One region of the Paenibacillus sp. FSL F4-0122 genome, then DNA from elsewhere that is predicted to be linked to it. Evidence: riboswitches for the same ligand, from Rfam matches in the RefSeq annotation. Region 1 holds a riboswitch; the other holds the start of a gene.

Region 1 (8,159 bases):
TTGTGGATGTGCTTCCACTGCATGGGGAGAATCAGCGAGGGGCCAATAGATAAGCTGGAATATTCATAATGTAAAATTTAAAAGAGCAGTGATTCCCCTTTTATTGGAGGATCGCTGCTCTTCGTTTTTTTAGTTATTCGAACTCAAACGCCGCTTTTTCCATGCTGCGAAGCAGGATCGTCGGAAGTCTTGAGTGTACTTTAATTGTCCAAACACACTTTCCGGTTGCAACATCTGGCGGGCATACTCACTCTGATCGATAATTAGGGAATACCTCCCTAAAATTCAGAGGTTTCTGCTCATTAGACTACTAATTAGGGAATATCTCCCTAAAAATGAACTGATTCGTCAGCGAAAATAGATATTCTCCCGATTATTAGGGAGGAATTCCCTGATTCCGTTCATTTATAGCAAATATCGGCTATAATCAGGGAGGTTTTCCCTCATTATTCTCAAAAAAAGAAGCCGTCCCATAAGTAGCATTCACTACTTTTGAGACAGCTTCTTTTTATTGTGCGATGATTCCTTTACTCCGAGAGAATGAATTTAAGGATGACCATTCCGAAAAAGACAACCGTCATAAACGTGGTCATTCCGAAAAATCCGGTCATTAAATCCCCAAGATCATTGCGGGGTTCTTCGTTGATATGTTCTCGTGGGTCCCGTACTTGCGCGTTAACATCCATAGTTTCTGCCTCCTTACAGGGACAAGCCCTGTATTGTTAGATGCAAATTGACATTAGTTTTATGAAATAAGTCATTGACAATTAATGCGCTTTCTTTAAGTATACCGAAATGCTGGGGAGGTTGTAAAGAAAAGAGTACGCAAAAAAAATACATTGAAGGCAATATAATTGCGAGTGATATTTCACATATCCCATAAAGATATGTTATACTTGTAATGTGTCGGTAAGTGGTAATTTGGTTATCATATTACATGAAACAATTTATTAACTCATATTTCGGAGCAGCTTCCATGAACTAAGCTTTGGCTTAAGATGTGCGTGATGCTTCGCAAAACTTAAAGGAGGAACAATATCATGGCTATCGTGAACGTGTCTGACCAATCCTTCAGTAACGAAGTGGAAGGTCAAGGTACTGTAGTAGTAGACTTCTGGGCTCCTTGGTGTGGTCCTTGTAAAATGCTCGCTCCAATCTTGGATGAATTGTCCACAGAGCTGGGAGACGACGTGAAAATTGCAAAATTGAATGTGGATGAGAATCCGGAAACGGCTTCCCGTTTTGGTGTTATGAGTATCCCAACTCTGATCTTCTTCAAAGATGGTCAACCGGTAGATAAAGTTGTGGGACTGAACTCCAAAGAATCCCTGAAAAATATCGTAGCAAAACATCAATAATTGATAGATGCTACTGTTCGGGCCTCGGCCCTGCCACTCAGCGCCTTCGGTTCATTCCGGAGGCGTTTTGTGTGCTGAATGCCAACTAATCATGGGTCCAATTTAGCTGGAGGGGATCATTTTGGACAATATCCGCAATAAACTGGCACTACTACCCGATCTGCCTGGCTGCTATCTGATGAAGAATCAGGAAGGCACTATTATTTATGTGGGCAAAGCGAAGGTACTCAAGAATCGGGTGCGGTCTTATTTTACAGGCAGTCATAATGGTAAAACGCAGCGGCTTGTCGCTAATATTGCTGATTTCGAATACATCGTTACGTCCAGTAACATGGAAGCGCTCATTCTAGAGTGTAATCTGATTAAGAAACATATGCCGCGTTATAATGTGCTTTTGAAAGACGACAAGACGTTTCCTTATATAAAAATAACGAATGAAACTCACCCGCGCCTTGAGGTTACACGCCGGGTGATTAAAGATAAAGCAAAATATTTTGGCCCTTATCCTAATGCTTATGCTGCTCAGCAGACAAAAAAGCTCCTAGATCGTATGTACCCGCTTCGTAAATGCGGTGTGATGCCAAAGGAGGTCTGTCTTTACTATCACATGGGCCAGTGTCTGGCACCGTGTGAGAAGGAGGTTCAGAAATCCGAGTATGAGCAGATTACGCAGGATATCGCTGCTTTTCTAGGCGGAGGTCATGAGGCGGTTAAAAAGGATTTACAGCAAAAAATGCAAGAAGCTGCTGAGGAGTTATATTTTGAGCGGGCGAAGGAACTGCGGGATCAGATTATCCATATCGATGCATTGATGGAGAAGCAGAAGATCAACACTACAGATACTAAGGACCGGGACGTATTTGGTTATGCTGTAGACAAGGGATGGATGTGTGTACAGATTCTGTACATGAGACAAGGGAAGATGATTCAGCGCCATTCCTCCGTGTTCCCGTTCTATGGTGAAGCCTACAGTGACTTTATGTCTTATGTGACGCAGTATTACAGTGATAATCCCGCTTTGCCGCAGGAGATTCTGCTGCCGGATGTGCTCGATGAGGAGTCTCTGGCTAATAAAGAGGCTAAACCTGAGATCACGATAGCTGCTCCAGCAGAAGCGGATTTACAACAGGGTGAAGATACTCCTGAATCGGCTGAAGAGGCTGAGGCACGTGCGACGGCGGAGGAGGAAGCTGCTGCAGCTGGGATCGTGGATGCCGCCGGCGGCGCCTCCATTCTGCAGGAGTGGCTGGGCATTAAGGTGCTTGTGCCACAACGCGGTCTTAAGAAGCAGATGGTTGGCATGGCCTGTCAAAATGCAAGAGTGGCTATCGACGAGAAATTCCGGCTGATTGAACGGGATGAAGAGCGTACCTCTGGAGCAGCGATCAGCTTAGGTGAGAGCTTGGGTCTTGAACGCTTGAGCCGCATTGAGGCGTTCGATAACTCGAACATTCAGGGGACTAACCCGGTCTCAGCGATGGTTGTCTTCATTGATGGCAAGCCTGCACGAAAAGAGTATCGTAAATATAAGGTTCGTACGGTAGTGGGTGCGGATGATTATGGAACGATGCGCGAGGTCATTCGGCGGCGATATGAACGGGTATTGAAGGAGAATCTTCCGATACCGGATCTTATCGTGGTCGATGGCGGGAAAGGGCAAATCTCCTCTGCTATTGATATTCTGGAGAATGAGCTGGGATTATTCATTCCGGTCTGCGGCCTTGTTAAGGATGATAAGCATAAGACGGCTCAGCTTTTGGTTGGAGATCCGCCAGAACCTGTCGCGCTAGCCCGGGACAGTCAGGAATTTTACCTTTTGCAACGGATTCAGGATGAGGTCCATAGGTTCGCGATCACCTTCCACCGTGAACAGCGCGGGAAGTCCATGGTTACCTCCAAGCTGGATTCTATACCTGGTATAGGTGAGAAGCGCCGTAAAGCGTTGCTTAAGCATTTCGGATCGCTTAAGAAAATTAAAGAAGCCTCCGTGGATGATTTCCGTACACTTTCTATTGGAGAAAAGCTGGCAAGACAAATTCTTGATGCGCTCAAGGACGAAGAGCCAACCTCATAGCAATGATGACAAAAGAAAAAGGGTATCACAGCAGCGACTAAAGCTGCTATGATGCCCTTTTTTTAATTTGGTTATAGGATGTACACTATTTTATTTTCTTAAATCAAAGAAGAAGGCTCCACCGGCTTAGGTTTCTGTGGTGGATTAAATCGATAGACGATGTAAGCGACTATGAACGGCATAATAATCGCGAAGATACCCGCGCCTACATTTACGCTCTCCTTCATAAAGATCAGCGTAGCGCCCATCAGGATGCTGTCAAACACGACGTGGCTGAACATGACAGCAATAAATCCGTAACGAAGGAAAATATAACTGAACAGCAGCCCGATTACGGTCAGCTCAATCGGACGGGAGCTGATGGGATAGATCGGATATAACGTATGGCCAAACGCCCAAACCAGCGTGGTGATCAAGCAAGCGACGAAAGTGTTCCGGAACACCTTTTTCAGCATAGGGATTCCGAAAAAGCGATAAATGGCTTCCTCAGATAAACCAGCGAGCCATGCGACGATAGGCAGAAGCCAAGCATATCTCATGTTATAAGGAGACTGGGTGGCGTCTGTAGTAGACCAATTGTGCAAGGTAAACGATAATATGATGAACATAACCGTCTGCACCCCTAGCAGAACGAAAGCCCACATGTATCCAGCCCGGATACTATCCAACACATATTGTCCATAGCCGGGCTCTTTGGCGCGGGGCCAAGGGTTCATGCCTCCCTCTTTTCGCCATAGGCCATTGCCGCCCACTAAAGAGAAGTAAAGCAAGGAGGACATCAGCAGGCTGTATAAAGCATAAATGATAAACATAATGACAGAGGTAATCTGTGCTTCTAGCCCTTCGCCTGTTGATTCAGGCAGCATATTATAGGTGCTGATCATCATGATTACAAAATAGGCTGAGCTTAGGAATACCCCACGTTTAAAGGAAGTATGCTCTCTTCTAAGAATACTGTAGACGAGTGCCAGAATTCCTAAAATCAGTGTGGGTATACCGTAACCGAATAATGTCAGCTTTTCCGCTAAAGAGGTCTGTCCTTGTACGTAGGAGGTATGCCAAGCCGGTGCAGTGAATCCGGCATTAAAGCTGGAGACCTGCTCTCCACTGAAATCAAAATAATAGTGCAATAAGGATTCGCCGACCTGAACAGTGCTATCCGTATACACCAGCCCATGGCTTCCTGTATTCGATTCAATTTGTAGCTTGGCAGGATTTACTTCCCATTCCTGAAGCCAAGGACGAGCAAGATTCTCCTTCTGCGCTAGAGTGAGGTCAGCTCCCTTGTCCTCTTTTGCACCAACGGAAGCAATGCCAGACCCCTCTTCGGAGGCAACTTTTGCAGCCTTTGAGAAAGCGACAATCTCGCCGGTATACATATTGAGGTCAACGATGATTTGCGGCTCTTGATCCGCTGACGGAGTAAGCGTTGCACGAAAGACATCAAAAGGATATTTTTGATCCAATTTTTTCTTGGTGTAGTCCTCCACAAGCTTCTCGCGAGACATATAACCATAAAAGGAAGAGTCCGTCTCGTAAAGTACATTCCATTGATCGTTTGGTGCTTCGGTGTAATTGAGCTTTTGTTCTGCGAATAATACGGCTTGGTCACGGGCTTCTGCCTTGCTAATAACGGTGGTATCTTCCCCTGTAGAGCTGCTTAGCAGCGAAGGGGAAATCTGAAACATAATAAATAGAATAAGACCGATAATGCCCGAGATGATGAGCCTCTTGGAGAGGGCACGTTGCTGTAGGGGCTGGCCGACGGGATTCATGTAACGCCTCCTTGTTATGTACTGACAATGTTATGTTCCATTATAGTATTAGTGCCTGGCTGGTTACAAAAAACATTATATGTTCTTTTTATGGGTAATAGAGATAGTATAGAATAGTCATGTGAATTTATACCATGAATTTTATCGTGTTCATTTGTGTACGAATGGTGAGAATCGGTGTAATTGCAGGGAAAACACGGAAAAGTGATGAGAAAAGGTACTCCATTTGATGCAGTCTCTTTAAACCGCATTTTTTCATGTGAATGAGCATTAATTGTGTCTTTGTGAATTCACTAAATAACGTATATAATTTGTATGCAATTGTATAGTAGCCGAATTTCTGGTGAAAACGGGGGAACCATAAGAAGTGATGAAAAGTGGAGTGTACAAGATAAATGGCACTTTCATCAGGGGTGAATTTCGTTCTAGGAACGAATAGGGCAGCCTGCACAGTCCGAATCCGTCAGCTAACCTCGTAGGCTAATTTACTGCAGGAACCAAGTCAGCATTGGTTTTCCAGTGCTTTTTTTGTTGGAATTTTTGATAAGAAGGTGAGCATAGTGGCTTCACAGTTTCGCAGGATTTCTGAATTTAAGTTTCTGAAGCTCTCGCCGCCGCAGATACTGGTGCTTGGTTTTGCATCGATTATTCTGATAGGGGCCTTGCTGCTTATGTTGCCCATTTCAAGCACAAGCGGGAATTCCGTGGAATTTATTGATGCATTATTTACTTCAACTTCGGCAACCTGTGTAACAGGACTTGTTGTGCTGGATACCGGAACTTCGTTCACGATTTTTGGGAAAACCGTAATTATGATCCTGATCCAGATCGGCGGCTTAGGTTTTATGACCATGGCCACTCTATTTTCACTGGTGTTAAAGCGTAAAATTTCTTTGCGGGACAGGCTAATCCTACAGGAAGCCATGAATCACGGCTCTATGGAAGGAATTGTGCGACTGATCCGGAGAGTCCTTATATATTCTCTTGTCATAGAAGGCTGTGCCGCTTTGCTGCTGTCTATTCGCTGGGCTTTTGATATGCCACTGGGAAAAGCGATTTATTTTGGCATATTTCATGCGGTGTCTATGTTTAATAATGCGGGGTTCGATATTTTTGGGGATTTTCGCAGTTTAACTGATTATGTATATGATCCGCTTGTGAATATTATTGTGATGTTTCTGATTGTCTCCGGCGGGATTGGTTTTATTGTAATGTCAGATCTGGTGGAGTTTCGGGTAACCCGCAGGCTGTCTCTACATAGTAAAGTTGTCCTGTCCACCAGCACAGGGCTGATTCTGATCGGAGCTCTGGTTATTTTTATATTCGAGTTTACTAACACTCGTACCCTAGGTTCACTGAATTTTGGCGGTAAAATATTATCAGCCTTCTTTCAATCCGTGTCTCCCCGTACGGCTGGCGCGAACACAGTTGATATTGCTGGACTTCGGCAGGCTACACAATTTTTTATAGTGATTCTTATGTTTATTGGTGCTTCTCCAGGCTCAACGGGCGGCGGGATCAAGACAACAACCTTTACGATGATGATTGGTGCTGTTATTGCTATGCTGCGTGGACGGGAAGATGTTGTGTTGTTCCGTTATCGGCTGGCTCAAGAGCGCATCTACAAGGCATTAACGATCACACTGCTGGCTTTGTTGTTAATCGCCTCTGTGTCGATGATACTCTCCACAACTGAAGACAGTAATTTCTTGGCAATCTTGTTTGAGACGACCTCCGCCTTTGCTACGGTAGGACTGACTATGGGGCTAACTCCGGAACTGTCAGCGATCGGTAAGATTCTACTCTGTCTGACGATGTTTGCAGGTCGGCTAGGTCCACTAACCTTGGCGTATGCACTCGGTCCCAAACAGGGTAAACCACTGTATAAGTATCCTGAAGGTAAAATAATTATTGGATAGGAGTTAATTAGAAATGAAAGCACAGCAATTTGTAGTAATCGGCTTAGGTCGCTTCGGTTCAAGCCTGGCGCTTGAGCTGATGGAAATGGGCTACGAGGTGCTCGGCATTGACCACCATGAAGAACGCGTGGAGGAAATGAGCGATCAGCTGACGCATACGGTAGTAGCAGATGCTACAGATGAGGGAATTATGCGCTCGCTTGGTGTACGGAACTTTGATTGTGGGATTGTTGCGATTGGTGACAATATGGAGAGAAGCATTCTGGCGGCCATTTTGTTAAAGGAGATTGGAGTCAAGCAAGTGGTGGCTAAGGCAATCTCCATCCTTCATGGCCGCGCACTGTCGCGGCTGGGGGTTGATCGGGTTATTTTTCCGGAGCGGGATATGGGGATTCGTGTGGCACACCAGCTGGTGACGCCCAATTTGCTGGATTATATTGAACTGTCCAAGGATTATAAAATTGTCGAGCTGACCGTGCCATCCTGCATGAACGGCAGAAGCTTGTCCGATTTAAATACAAGAGCTAAATATGGCTGCAGCATTGTTGCCCTAAATAGGGAAAGCGGAATAATCGTCGCTCCAACTGCCCATGATTATTTAAGTGAAGGCGATGTTATGGTACTCATTGGTCCTAATGAAAGTATTGACCGTTTTGAGAGTGAAGTTGTGAACCAAGAATCATAGTAAAAGAAGCTGACTCAAAAGTAGTGAATTCTACTTGGGGGCAGCTTCTTTTTTATGGAGTAAAGAGTAGGAAAAGTAATGGATTTTACTATGCCATATGACTATAGATCACGCGTAGTGATCTGTGCTATTGGGGTGTGTGGTGGGCGAGTTACTAGGTGTGATATTCGTACGGCTGTAGTAGATGATTTGTGGTATCTGTGACAGTGGACTATGGGCGAGATGCGTTCTTTGTTTGTACGATGTACAGAGTGGGTGTGAACTAATTAGAGAAAACTTCCCTGAAAACAGCCGCTATTCGCTCTAAATAAACGAAATTAGGGAATTTCTCCCTAATAATTAGAGGGA
Region 2 (8,159 bases), 100 kb from region 1:
ATGGAAGATTTAATGGGAACTGTGGAACAGGTAGAAGGCACTGTCGATATTCTGAACCCAGGGGAACCGGAAACTGAAGTCACAGGGATTATTACGGCCTTCTCTGCCACACAAAATGTTGTGGAGCAAGCAATAGCGTTAGGAGCCAATTTGCTGATCACGCATGAAGGTGTATTTTATAGCCATCATGCGGCGAGCGAGTGGTTAGAAGGTGATCCGGTTTATCATGCGAAAAAAAGTCTGATCGAACATTCCCAAATTGCTATTTTTCGTTATCATGATTATTGGCATCGGCAAAAGCCGGATGGAATTATGGTGGGTTTGCTGGGAGAACTAGATTGGTCCGCATACGTGGAAGAGCAGCAAGCAGCTGCTACGATTCTCACTATTCCTGCTATGACTGTACTGGAAGCTGCTCAGTATATTAAAAGTAAGCTAGGGATCTCTTATGTACGCGCTGCTGGTGACCTGTCTCTGTCCTGCAAACGCGTAGGGATATTAGTAGGTTACAGAGGAGGCGGGACGATGGCTATTCCGCATTTTAATGATCACAATCTTGATTTAATTATTGCTGGAGAGGGACCAGAGTGGGAGACTCCGGAATATGTGCGGGATGCAGGGCACCAAGGCAGATCTAAAGCGCTCATCATGTTAGGTCATGCGGAGAGTGAAGCGCCGGGAATGAAATATTTAGCTGAAATCTTAGCAGACAAATATCCCATGCTTCCTAGCCGGTTCATTGCTGAACAACCCATCTATCAGATGGTTTAATCTGGGGAAATAAAGAGTACGGAATAAATAAACATATTATGGAGAAAATGAAGGGAAACAGGTCACTGAGAAAGGAGTGTTTCAATGGAAATTCCTTTGGAGGCTGATGAAGTATTAAGTCGGATCAAAAAGCTGCAAAGCGACGGAAGCTCGATCAGTAAAAAACAAGTAAAGCAGAGCGATCCTGAGCTTATGAGAAGTGCGCTGTTCTTTTTTCCAAGCTGGGAGCATGCATTGAAAAACGCCGATCTTTTGTAGCCATAGTATTGTAAGAGGAAGCTAAGTGGACAGGGGAATATCTCTGATTCTGCTTAGCTTTTTTCATATCTCCAGTGAAAAGGATGGCCTTTATATAGAAAGTACTGGTGTTTTAACCTCCGTTTGGCTTGGTTCAGAGCCATTTTCTTAAATAAAACGAGTAAACAAGAGCAAAAGAAAGAGAAAATGAAGAGTATGCTCAATATGAAATGAAAAGCATTGCTTTCAACATTATTTTGACCAGAGCCCTCCTTTACAAGCAAACCTTACAAGAGTATGATTCATCTCAGAACTGACAATTATCTTAAATTTACAATTACATAAGCAATCCGCTTAATTTCCGTTTCTGGAAAGCGGGGGAACCAACAACTGGCAGCCGATGTGAGAGTCGGCACTGGTTATGGGGTGAATCCTGTTCCGGGTGCATAACATGCATCCCTGCAGGTAGGGCAACTCTCACTGCCCGAATCCGACAGCTAACCTCGTAAGCGTATGGAGAGAGGATGAATGGCGTGTTTAGTGATGAATAGCCACAGAGAATCCCTCTGTGGTTTTTTGCTGCGTTTTTAAGCAGATATAGTCGTAGAATTTATTATGAAAGAGGTGTTACCTTTGCCTATCGCTAAACTGAACGGAACTTCGCTCTATTATGAAATCAATGGAACTGGCACTCCGGTTGTGTTTATCCATGGACATGGATTAACACACAGTATGTTCAAACCACAGCTGGAGTATTTTTCCGATAAATATAAAGTGATTTTGTGCGATTTACGGGGGAATGGTAAGTCTGGTAAACTGCTGGAGGCCCCACATGAGATTATTGAGACGCAATGTCTGGATCTGATTATGCTGTTGAATGACCTAGGTATTCGTGAAGCAGTTTTTGTAGGAATCGCCTATGGTGGCTTAGTCGTTCAGCATATTGCCAAACAATATCCTGAGCGTGTAAAAGCCATTGTGGTCGCAGACAGCTTCTGTAGGACTCATGGATCAACAATTGTAGGGAAAATACAAACTATGGCAGCATATTGCAGTTTGCTAATGTATTATCTCCCAAGCGAGCTGGTGTTGCCTTCGATTCGGATGATGTACCGAGAGCGCTGGAGTCTGGCCTACAATGAGATTAGAAGAGGGCTGCTGGACAAACGTCCCCGGGAGCTTTATCGGCAAAGGCTGGCTACGAGCCATGTTGATTACACCAGATGCTTAAAGGCTTTTAAACGTCCTGCTTTATGTATTGTAGGGGACTTTAATGAATTTGGAGTGAATTGTATGAAGGAAATGGTGTCCCAGCTGCCACATGCGCAGTTGGCGATTATTCCGAACGCATTAGATCCAAGTAATCTGTGCCAGCCGGAGCAATTCAATGCGATTCTTCAACGTTTCTTAGAGAAGCAGCAGGGCAGTCAGCAGATTAGCTGATCTATAGGGAGACCTTTACAAGCGAAGCGTTTAAGTGGAAAAGGGCGTCCCATAGCCAGGGGGAATGAGCTGGCTATGGGACGTCTTTCTGGGTAGAACTTTAGGGAAATTCTCCCTAAAGTGAAGGTGATTATGGCTTCTAGCACGTGAATTAGGGAAATTCTCCCTAAAGTGATAGAAAGCATGGCTCCTAGAACGTGGATTAGGGAAATTCTCCCTAAAGTGAAGGGAATTATGGCTCCTAGAACGTGGATTAGGGAAATCCTCCCTAATAATAGGGTGTTTTTAGCCATAAATGGGTATTTGCATGAATTTTTAGGGAGGATTTCCCTAAAAACCTTATTTTAAAACGATTATCGATGAATATTAGGGAGGATTTCCCTAATATAATGGATATCTAACTAAAGGCTGGCTCATCAGTAGTGAAATCTACGAATGAGCCAGCCTTTGGTATTTTACTAACCGGTGGATGTTGAACATTTACAAGCATATTGTACCTAGAACGCCACTTAATGTCCCTACCCTACCACAGCATCAAATATAGCTCACCCGACGTGGGAAAGAACAGTAGACTCTAAGTAGTGAAGGTAAGAGTATAGAAGGGGCGTAGTAAGCGGTTCACCCGACGTGGGAAAGAACAGTAGACCCTAAGTAGTGAAGGTAAGTGTATGGAAGGGGCGTAGTAAGCAGCGCATCAGACGTGGGAGAGTACGTTAGACCCTAAGTAGTGAAGGTAATTGTATAGAGGAGGGCGTAGTAAGCAGCTCATCCGACGTGGGAGAGAATGGTAGACCTAAGCAGCTCATCCGACGTGGGAGAGTACGGTAGACCCTAAGTAGTGAAGGTAAGTGTATAGAAGGGGCGTAGTAAGCTGCTGACCCGACGTGGGAAAGAAACAGTAGACCCTAAGTAGTGATTGTAAGTGTATAGAAGGAGGTGTAGTAAGCAGCGTATCTGCAGCTCCTGATCGAGACCAAAGGAAAGGAAGGTTTCGGTAATAGGGATTCAGCCTCCGGACATGAGTAGGAGAGAAGAAGAGCGGGGAGTGGCATTGACAGACTATCGGACTCAAGCGCTCTTATTTGCAACATTTTCCTATTTTTGAGTTGATATTGGACCCCATAGGCGTTATTTGTACAAAATAGACGCTATTGAGCACCATTTCTGCCCAATAGCGCCTCTCAGGTCCGATGATCTCTCTAAACAGGGATAAATTAACGAATAGCGGCAGTTGAGTCCGAAAGATCAAGTAAGTGTACCGTATATTACCAAAAAAGCATCTATCACTCCTTAGAAGGAATGGCAGATGCCTTTTTTTGAATTTGTTTTAATGATTATACAATCGTAAAGCCAGCACTTGCATAACCAGTGACTGTATTTACAAGGGTGAGGCCTGTAGCAGTGGCTGAGAATACCATAAGCAGACGTGTCTGTGGTGTTACAGCAAAATTGATATCATTTGTAATTCCATTGACAAAAGTTCCTAGATTAATAGTACCTGTGATAGGTGGGAGCGCTACTAATGCCCCTGGAATAGCAGTAAATGTGTTATTTGGTGTGGCCGATTGGTACAACTGTGCTGTTACATTTATTGTAGTACCAAGCAGCGATAAAGCTATGGTATTACTGAAATAAGCAGCAAGGGATGTTATCACTCCTGCACGAGGAGTCGAGAATGCAAAGTTGATAAGCGGTCCAAGGAGAGTACCTGTTAAATCAATATTACCGCCAACAAGAGAAATGCCTGTGGCTGAACTTCCGAAGCCTACAAGGCTTGTTGTTCCAACCAAACCACCTAAAACCGTGGTCATAATAATAGGTCCTCCGGATGCCAGTGGAATAATTGCACCGTTACCGGTTGCACCAGTGACTCCGGTAATGCCAGTAGCTCCAACCGCGCCGGGATCACCCGTTGCACCCGTAGCTCCGGCAACGCCGACCGCACCGGGATCACCAGTCGCACCCGTTGCACCCGTAGCTCCGGCAACGCCGACCGCGCCGGGATCACCAGTCGCACCCGTTGCACCCGTAGCTCCGGCAACGCCGACCGCGCCGGGATCACCAGTCGCGCCCGTTGCACCAGCAGGGCCTGCCAAGCCTGCAGCGCCAGTCGAGCCAGTCGCTCCAGTTGCTCCTACGCCTGGACCTGCTGGTCCTTGCGCACCTGTTGGCCCTTGAATCCCCTGCACACCCTGTGGTCCTTGAGGTCCCATCGCGCCACCAGCGATTAACAAGTAATCTGGTGAACTCCCGGGTATTCCAGTAGGTCCAGAAACGGTAGCAATATAGGTGCTGCCATTGAAGGTTACTACTTGACCTGCTGGATAAGTAGGACTTTGTGCAGGATTAAAGATTACAATCCCTTGCAGCCCTACCCCTTGCGGCCCCTGAGGTCCTTGAAGTCCCGGTGTTCCTTGAGGGCCTTGAGGTCCTTGGGGGCCTGTGGAGCCCCCAGCAATTAATAAATAATCTGGTGAACTTCCAGGTGTTCCCGTTGGTCCCGCAACAGTAGCTATATAGGTACTACCATTGAAGGTTACTACTTGACCGGCAGGATAAGTAGGGCTTAATGCAGGATTAAAAGCAACAATTCCTTGCAGCCCTGCCCCTGTAGTTCCCGTTGCTCCCGGAACCCCCTGAGATCCTTGCGGCCCCTGAGGTCCCTGTGGTCCCTGTGGCCCTTGAGGTCCAGTCACACCTTTAATAGGTAATCCAATTGCTTGTGTAATAGAAGCCTGAATATGTCTGATCTGAATAATCAGCTGATCTTTGCAATTAGGGTCAATCTTCGTGGCGAGAATAAAAGATAATAACTCAGCTAATAGCAGTTGAAGATTAGTGCCAACGCTTACGACTGAGAAGGGACTGACTTCGGTCGATACAATGGTTATCTCTACTACAGAAAGTAGCTCAGTTCTAAAAGGGCTGCATAACTTAGAAGTATGCAAGAATTCCAATAGCTCTCTTAACACTCTTTGGAGATTGACAATATGAAGTGTTGTGGGATTCGTAAGTACGGGGGGTACCACTGCAGAGAGATCAGTGACTATTTTTAATAGTGCGTTACACTCCCTCTTTCTAATAGGACTGCTGATCCTTCCATGCTTGTTTAGGATAGCATCGCCTTTAAATGGTCTGTAATCAGGCATATTTCTATATCTCCTCCTTGAACTTCTCCTGTTCATTCCTTTAAAAAATGGGAACCTGCCCAATCAGCATATTCTGAGAAGCGGAAGTTGTTACAATAATTGCCCTGAAAGCCGTTATTCCTGAAAGTCGTTATTAATGAAGCAATACAAAAAAAAGGCAGGCCACCGCTAATTACGGTAGTCTACCTTTTTAATAGATACGTTAAGTAGTCTCTCCTTTAATAAGAGTTACGTCTACAGTAGTGTTGTTGATTAGCTCTCCGTCAGCACTTTCGATCATTTGCAGGAGAGTATTGGTCAGCATGACCCCGATCCGATCACTAGGTTGCATAATGGTAGTCAATTTAGGACTCTGAAGCATGCGGGTAAAGCTGTGGTAATCATAACCGATGATTTTCAGTTGCTCGGGCACTCGAATGCCTTGCTGTTCAGCATAAATGTATAAAGCATAAGCCACAATATCATTACTGCAAAATACTCCATCATATTCTCGAAGTTGGGCTGGAGAGATATTTTCGGTGACAAAGGACCAAAAATAATCAAAGGTAAGCTTATTGTGCGCACCTTCGATAATATCGTAGGTTACACCATGTTTCATACTAGTGATGACAAAAGCATCCCGACGACGATTCGCTAGAATATCCAGATTTAGCGGGCCGGAGATATGTAGCAACCGTTTACAGCCCAGCTGTATCAAATGTTCGGTAGCTAGCTCACCACCGCGGTAATTATCCGATCCCACACAAGGAATGTTGGAGGAAATAAAACGGTCAAAAGAGACAATAGGGAAAGGGACCTTTTTATAGCTTTCAATATTCATGGTGTGGCTGCACATGATAATGCCATCTACTTGATTCTGGCGAAGCATGCTAATATAGTTGGTTTCTTTCTCAGGATCGTCAAGAGAATTGCATATTAGCAATTTATAGTTTTTTTCATTAGCACTCATTTCAACATACTTGATGAGATCGGAAAAGAAAGGGTGGTTCGAATCTGGAACAATAATCCCAATAAAAAAGGATTGATTCTTCTGTAAGGCTCTGGCGATTTGATTAGGATGATAATCTAAGGCGTCCATCGCTTGTTCAACTTTTTTACGCGTCTCTTTGCTGATATATCCCCGGTTGTTCATTACTCTGGACACGGTAGCTACAGCAACGCCCGCTTCCTTGGCAACATCTTTAATACTTGCCATACCCTCATCCCCGTTTCATAAAATGCTCTAATCTATATTCTACAACGTTTCTTGGATTGTTGACACTAATCAAGACTAACAATTGTAAAAGCATAGATTGTTTTTGATAGTTATAATAGGTATGTTATACGTTACCACAAAATATTTAGGTATAATATTAAATATCAATAATTTTGTCTATATTATATGAATATAATTATATGAAAACGTTTGACATATTATTTGCGCATCTATAAAATTGGTTTTGAATAAACGTTCATCTAGGGAGGAACAGGATTCTTAGGAGAACGCTTTCATTAAATTACATTAGTTTGATGATTTCTCAGACCTTATGAAGCAAGAGTGTATAAATTGAAATAGAAGGAGAACTCCAATATGCAGATTAAAAATGAAGCTATGCTTATCACTTACGCAGATAGCATGGGAAACAATTTAAAAGAACTAAACGAAGTACTGGATACACACTTGCAAGGAGTCGTGGGTGGGGTTCATTTATTGCCGTTTTACCCCTCTTCGGGCGACCGGGGATTTGCCCCGATGGATTACACCAAGGTTGACTCAGCTTTTGGCGACTGGGCGGAAATCGAAGAGATGAGCGAGAAGTTCTACATGATGTATGATTTCATGATCAATCACATTTCACAGCAGTCTCCATACTTTCAAGATTTCCTTGAGAAGAAGGATGAATCGCAATACAAGGATTTATTTATTCGTTACAAGGATTTCTGGCCTAACGGTGAACCAACTGAGGTTGATGTGGATTTAATTTATAAACGTAAACCTCGGGCGCCATACGTAGAGGTTACCTTTAAAGATGGGACGAAGGAAAAGGTTTGGTGTACGTTTGATGAGCAGCAGATCGATCTGGACGTGACTACGGAAACTACGAAGAAATTCGTAAAAGACAATCTGACCTTCCTTGCTGATAAAGGAGCATCGATTATCCGGCTGGACGCTTTTGCCTATGCCAACAAAAAGATGGGTACCAACTGCTTTTTCGTAGAACCGGATATTTGGGAAATGTTGAATTTGTCTAAAGAAGTAGTAGCACCTTATGGCGTAACTGTTCTTCCGGAAATCCATGAGCATTACAGCATTCAATTGAAGATTGCAGACAAGGATTATTATGTCTATGATTTTGCCCTGCCAATGTTGGTATTACATGCTCTGTATAGTGGAAAAGTAAATCGGCTTGCGCATTGGCTGGAAATCTGTCCGAGAAAACAATTCACTACCCTGGATACGCATGACGGCATCGGCGTAGTGGATGTTAAGGACCTGATGACCGACGAAGAAGCTGAAATGACCAGAGAAAGCCTATATAGCCAAGGAGCGAATGTTAAGAAAAAATATAGCTCCGCCGC

What was found. Region 1 has a riboswitch for cyclic di-AMP ahead of MHH49_RS14940 (TrkH family potassium uptake protein). Riboswitches for the same ligand answer to the same signal wherever they lie in the genome.
Region 2: another riboswitch for cyclic di-AMP. It lies ahead of MHH49_RS14495 (alpha/beta fold hydrolase); the one in region 1 lies ahead of MHH49_RS14940 (TrkH family potassium uptake protein).

The regions. Positions count from the first base shown of each region.
Region 1 is NZ_JBBODI010000001.1:3,449,234-3,457,392, forward strand. Features, by position in the region: gene dnaI (primosomal protein DnaI) at 1-53, shown strand, start outside; gene MHH49_RS14920 (YqzM family protein) at 528-686, opposite strand; gene trxA (thioredoxin) at 1,041-1,358, shown strand; gene uvrC (excinuclease ABC subunit UvrC) at 1,480-3,432, shown strand; gene MHH49_RS14935 (CPBP family intramembrane glutamic endopeptidase) at 3,531-5,207, opposite strand; cyclic di-AMP (ydaO/yuaA leader) riboswitch at 5,528-5,705, shown strand; gene MHH49_RS14940 (TrkH family potassium uptake protein) at 5,768-7,126, shown strand; gene MHH49_RS14945 (potassium channel family protein) at 7,140-7,811, shown strand.
Region 2 is NZ_JBBODI010000001.1:3,346,683-3,354,841, forward strand. Features, by position in the region: gene MHH49_RS14485 (Nif3-like dinuclear metal center hexameric protein) at 1-771, shown strand, start outside; gene MHH49_RS14490 (hypothetical protein) at 856-1,029, shown strand; cyclic di-AMP (ydaO/yuaA leader) riboswitch at 1,350-1,536, shown strand; gene MHH49_RS14495 (alpha/beta fold hydrolase) at 1,642-2,451, shown strand; gene MHH49_RS14500 (exosporium glycoprotein BclB-related protein) at 3,786-5,600, opposite strand; gene MHH49_RS14505 (LacI family DNA-binding transcriptional regulator) at 5,803-6,795, opposite strand; gene gtfA (sucrose phosphorylase) at 7,171-8,159, shown strand, end outside.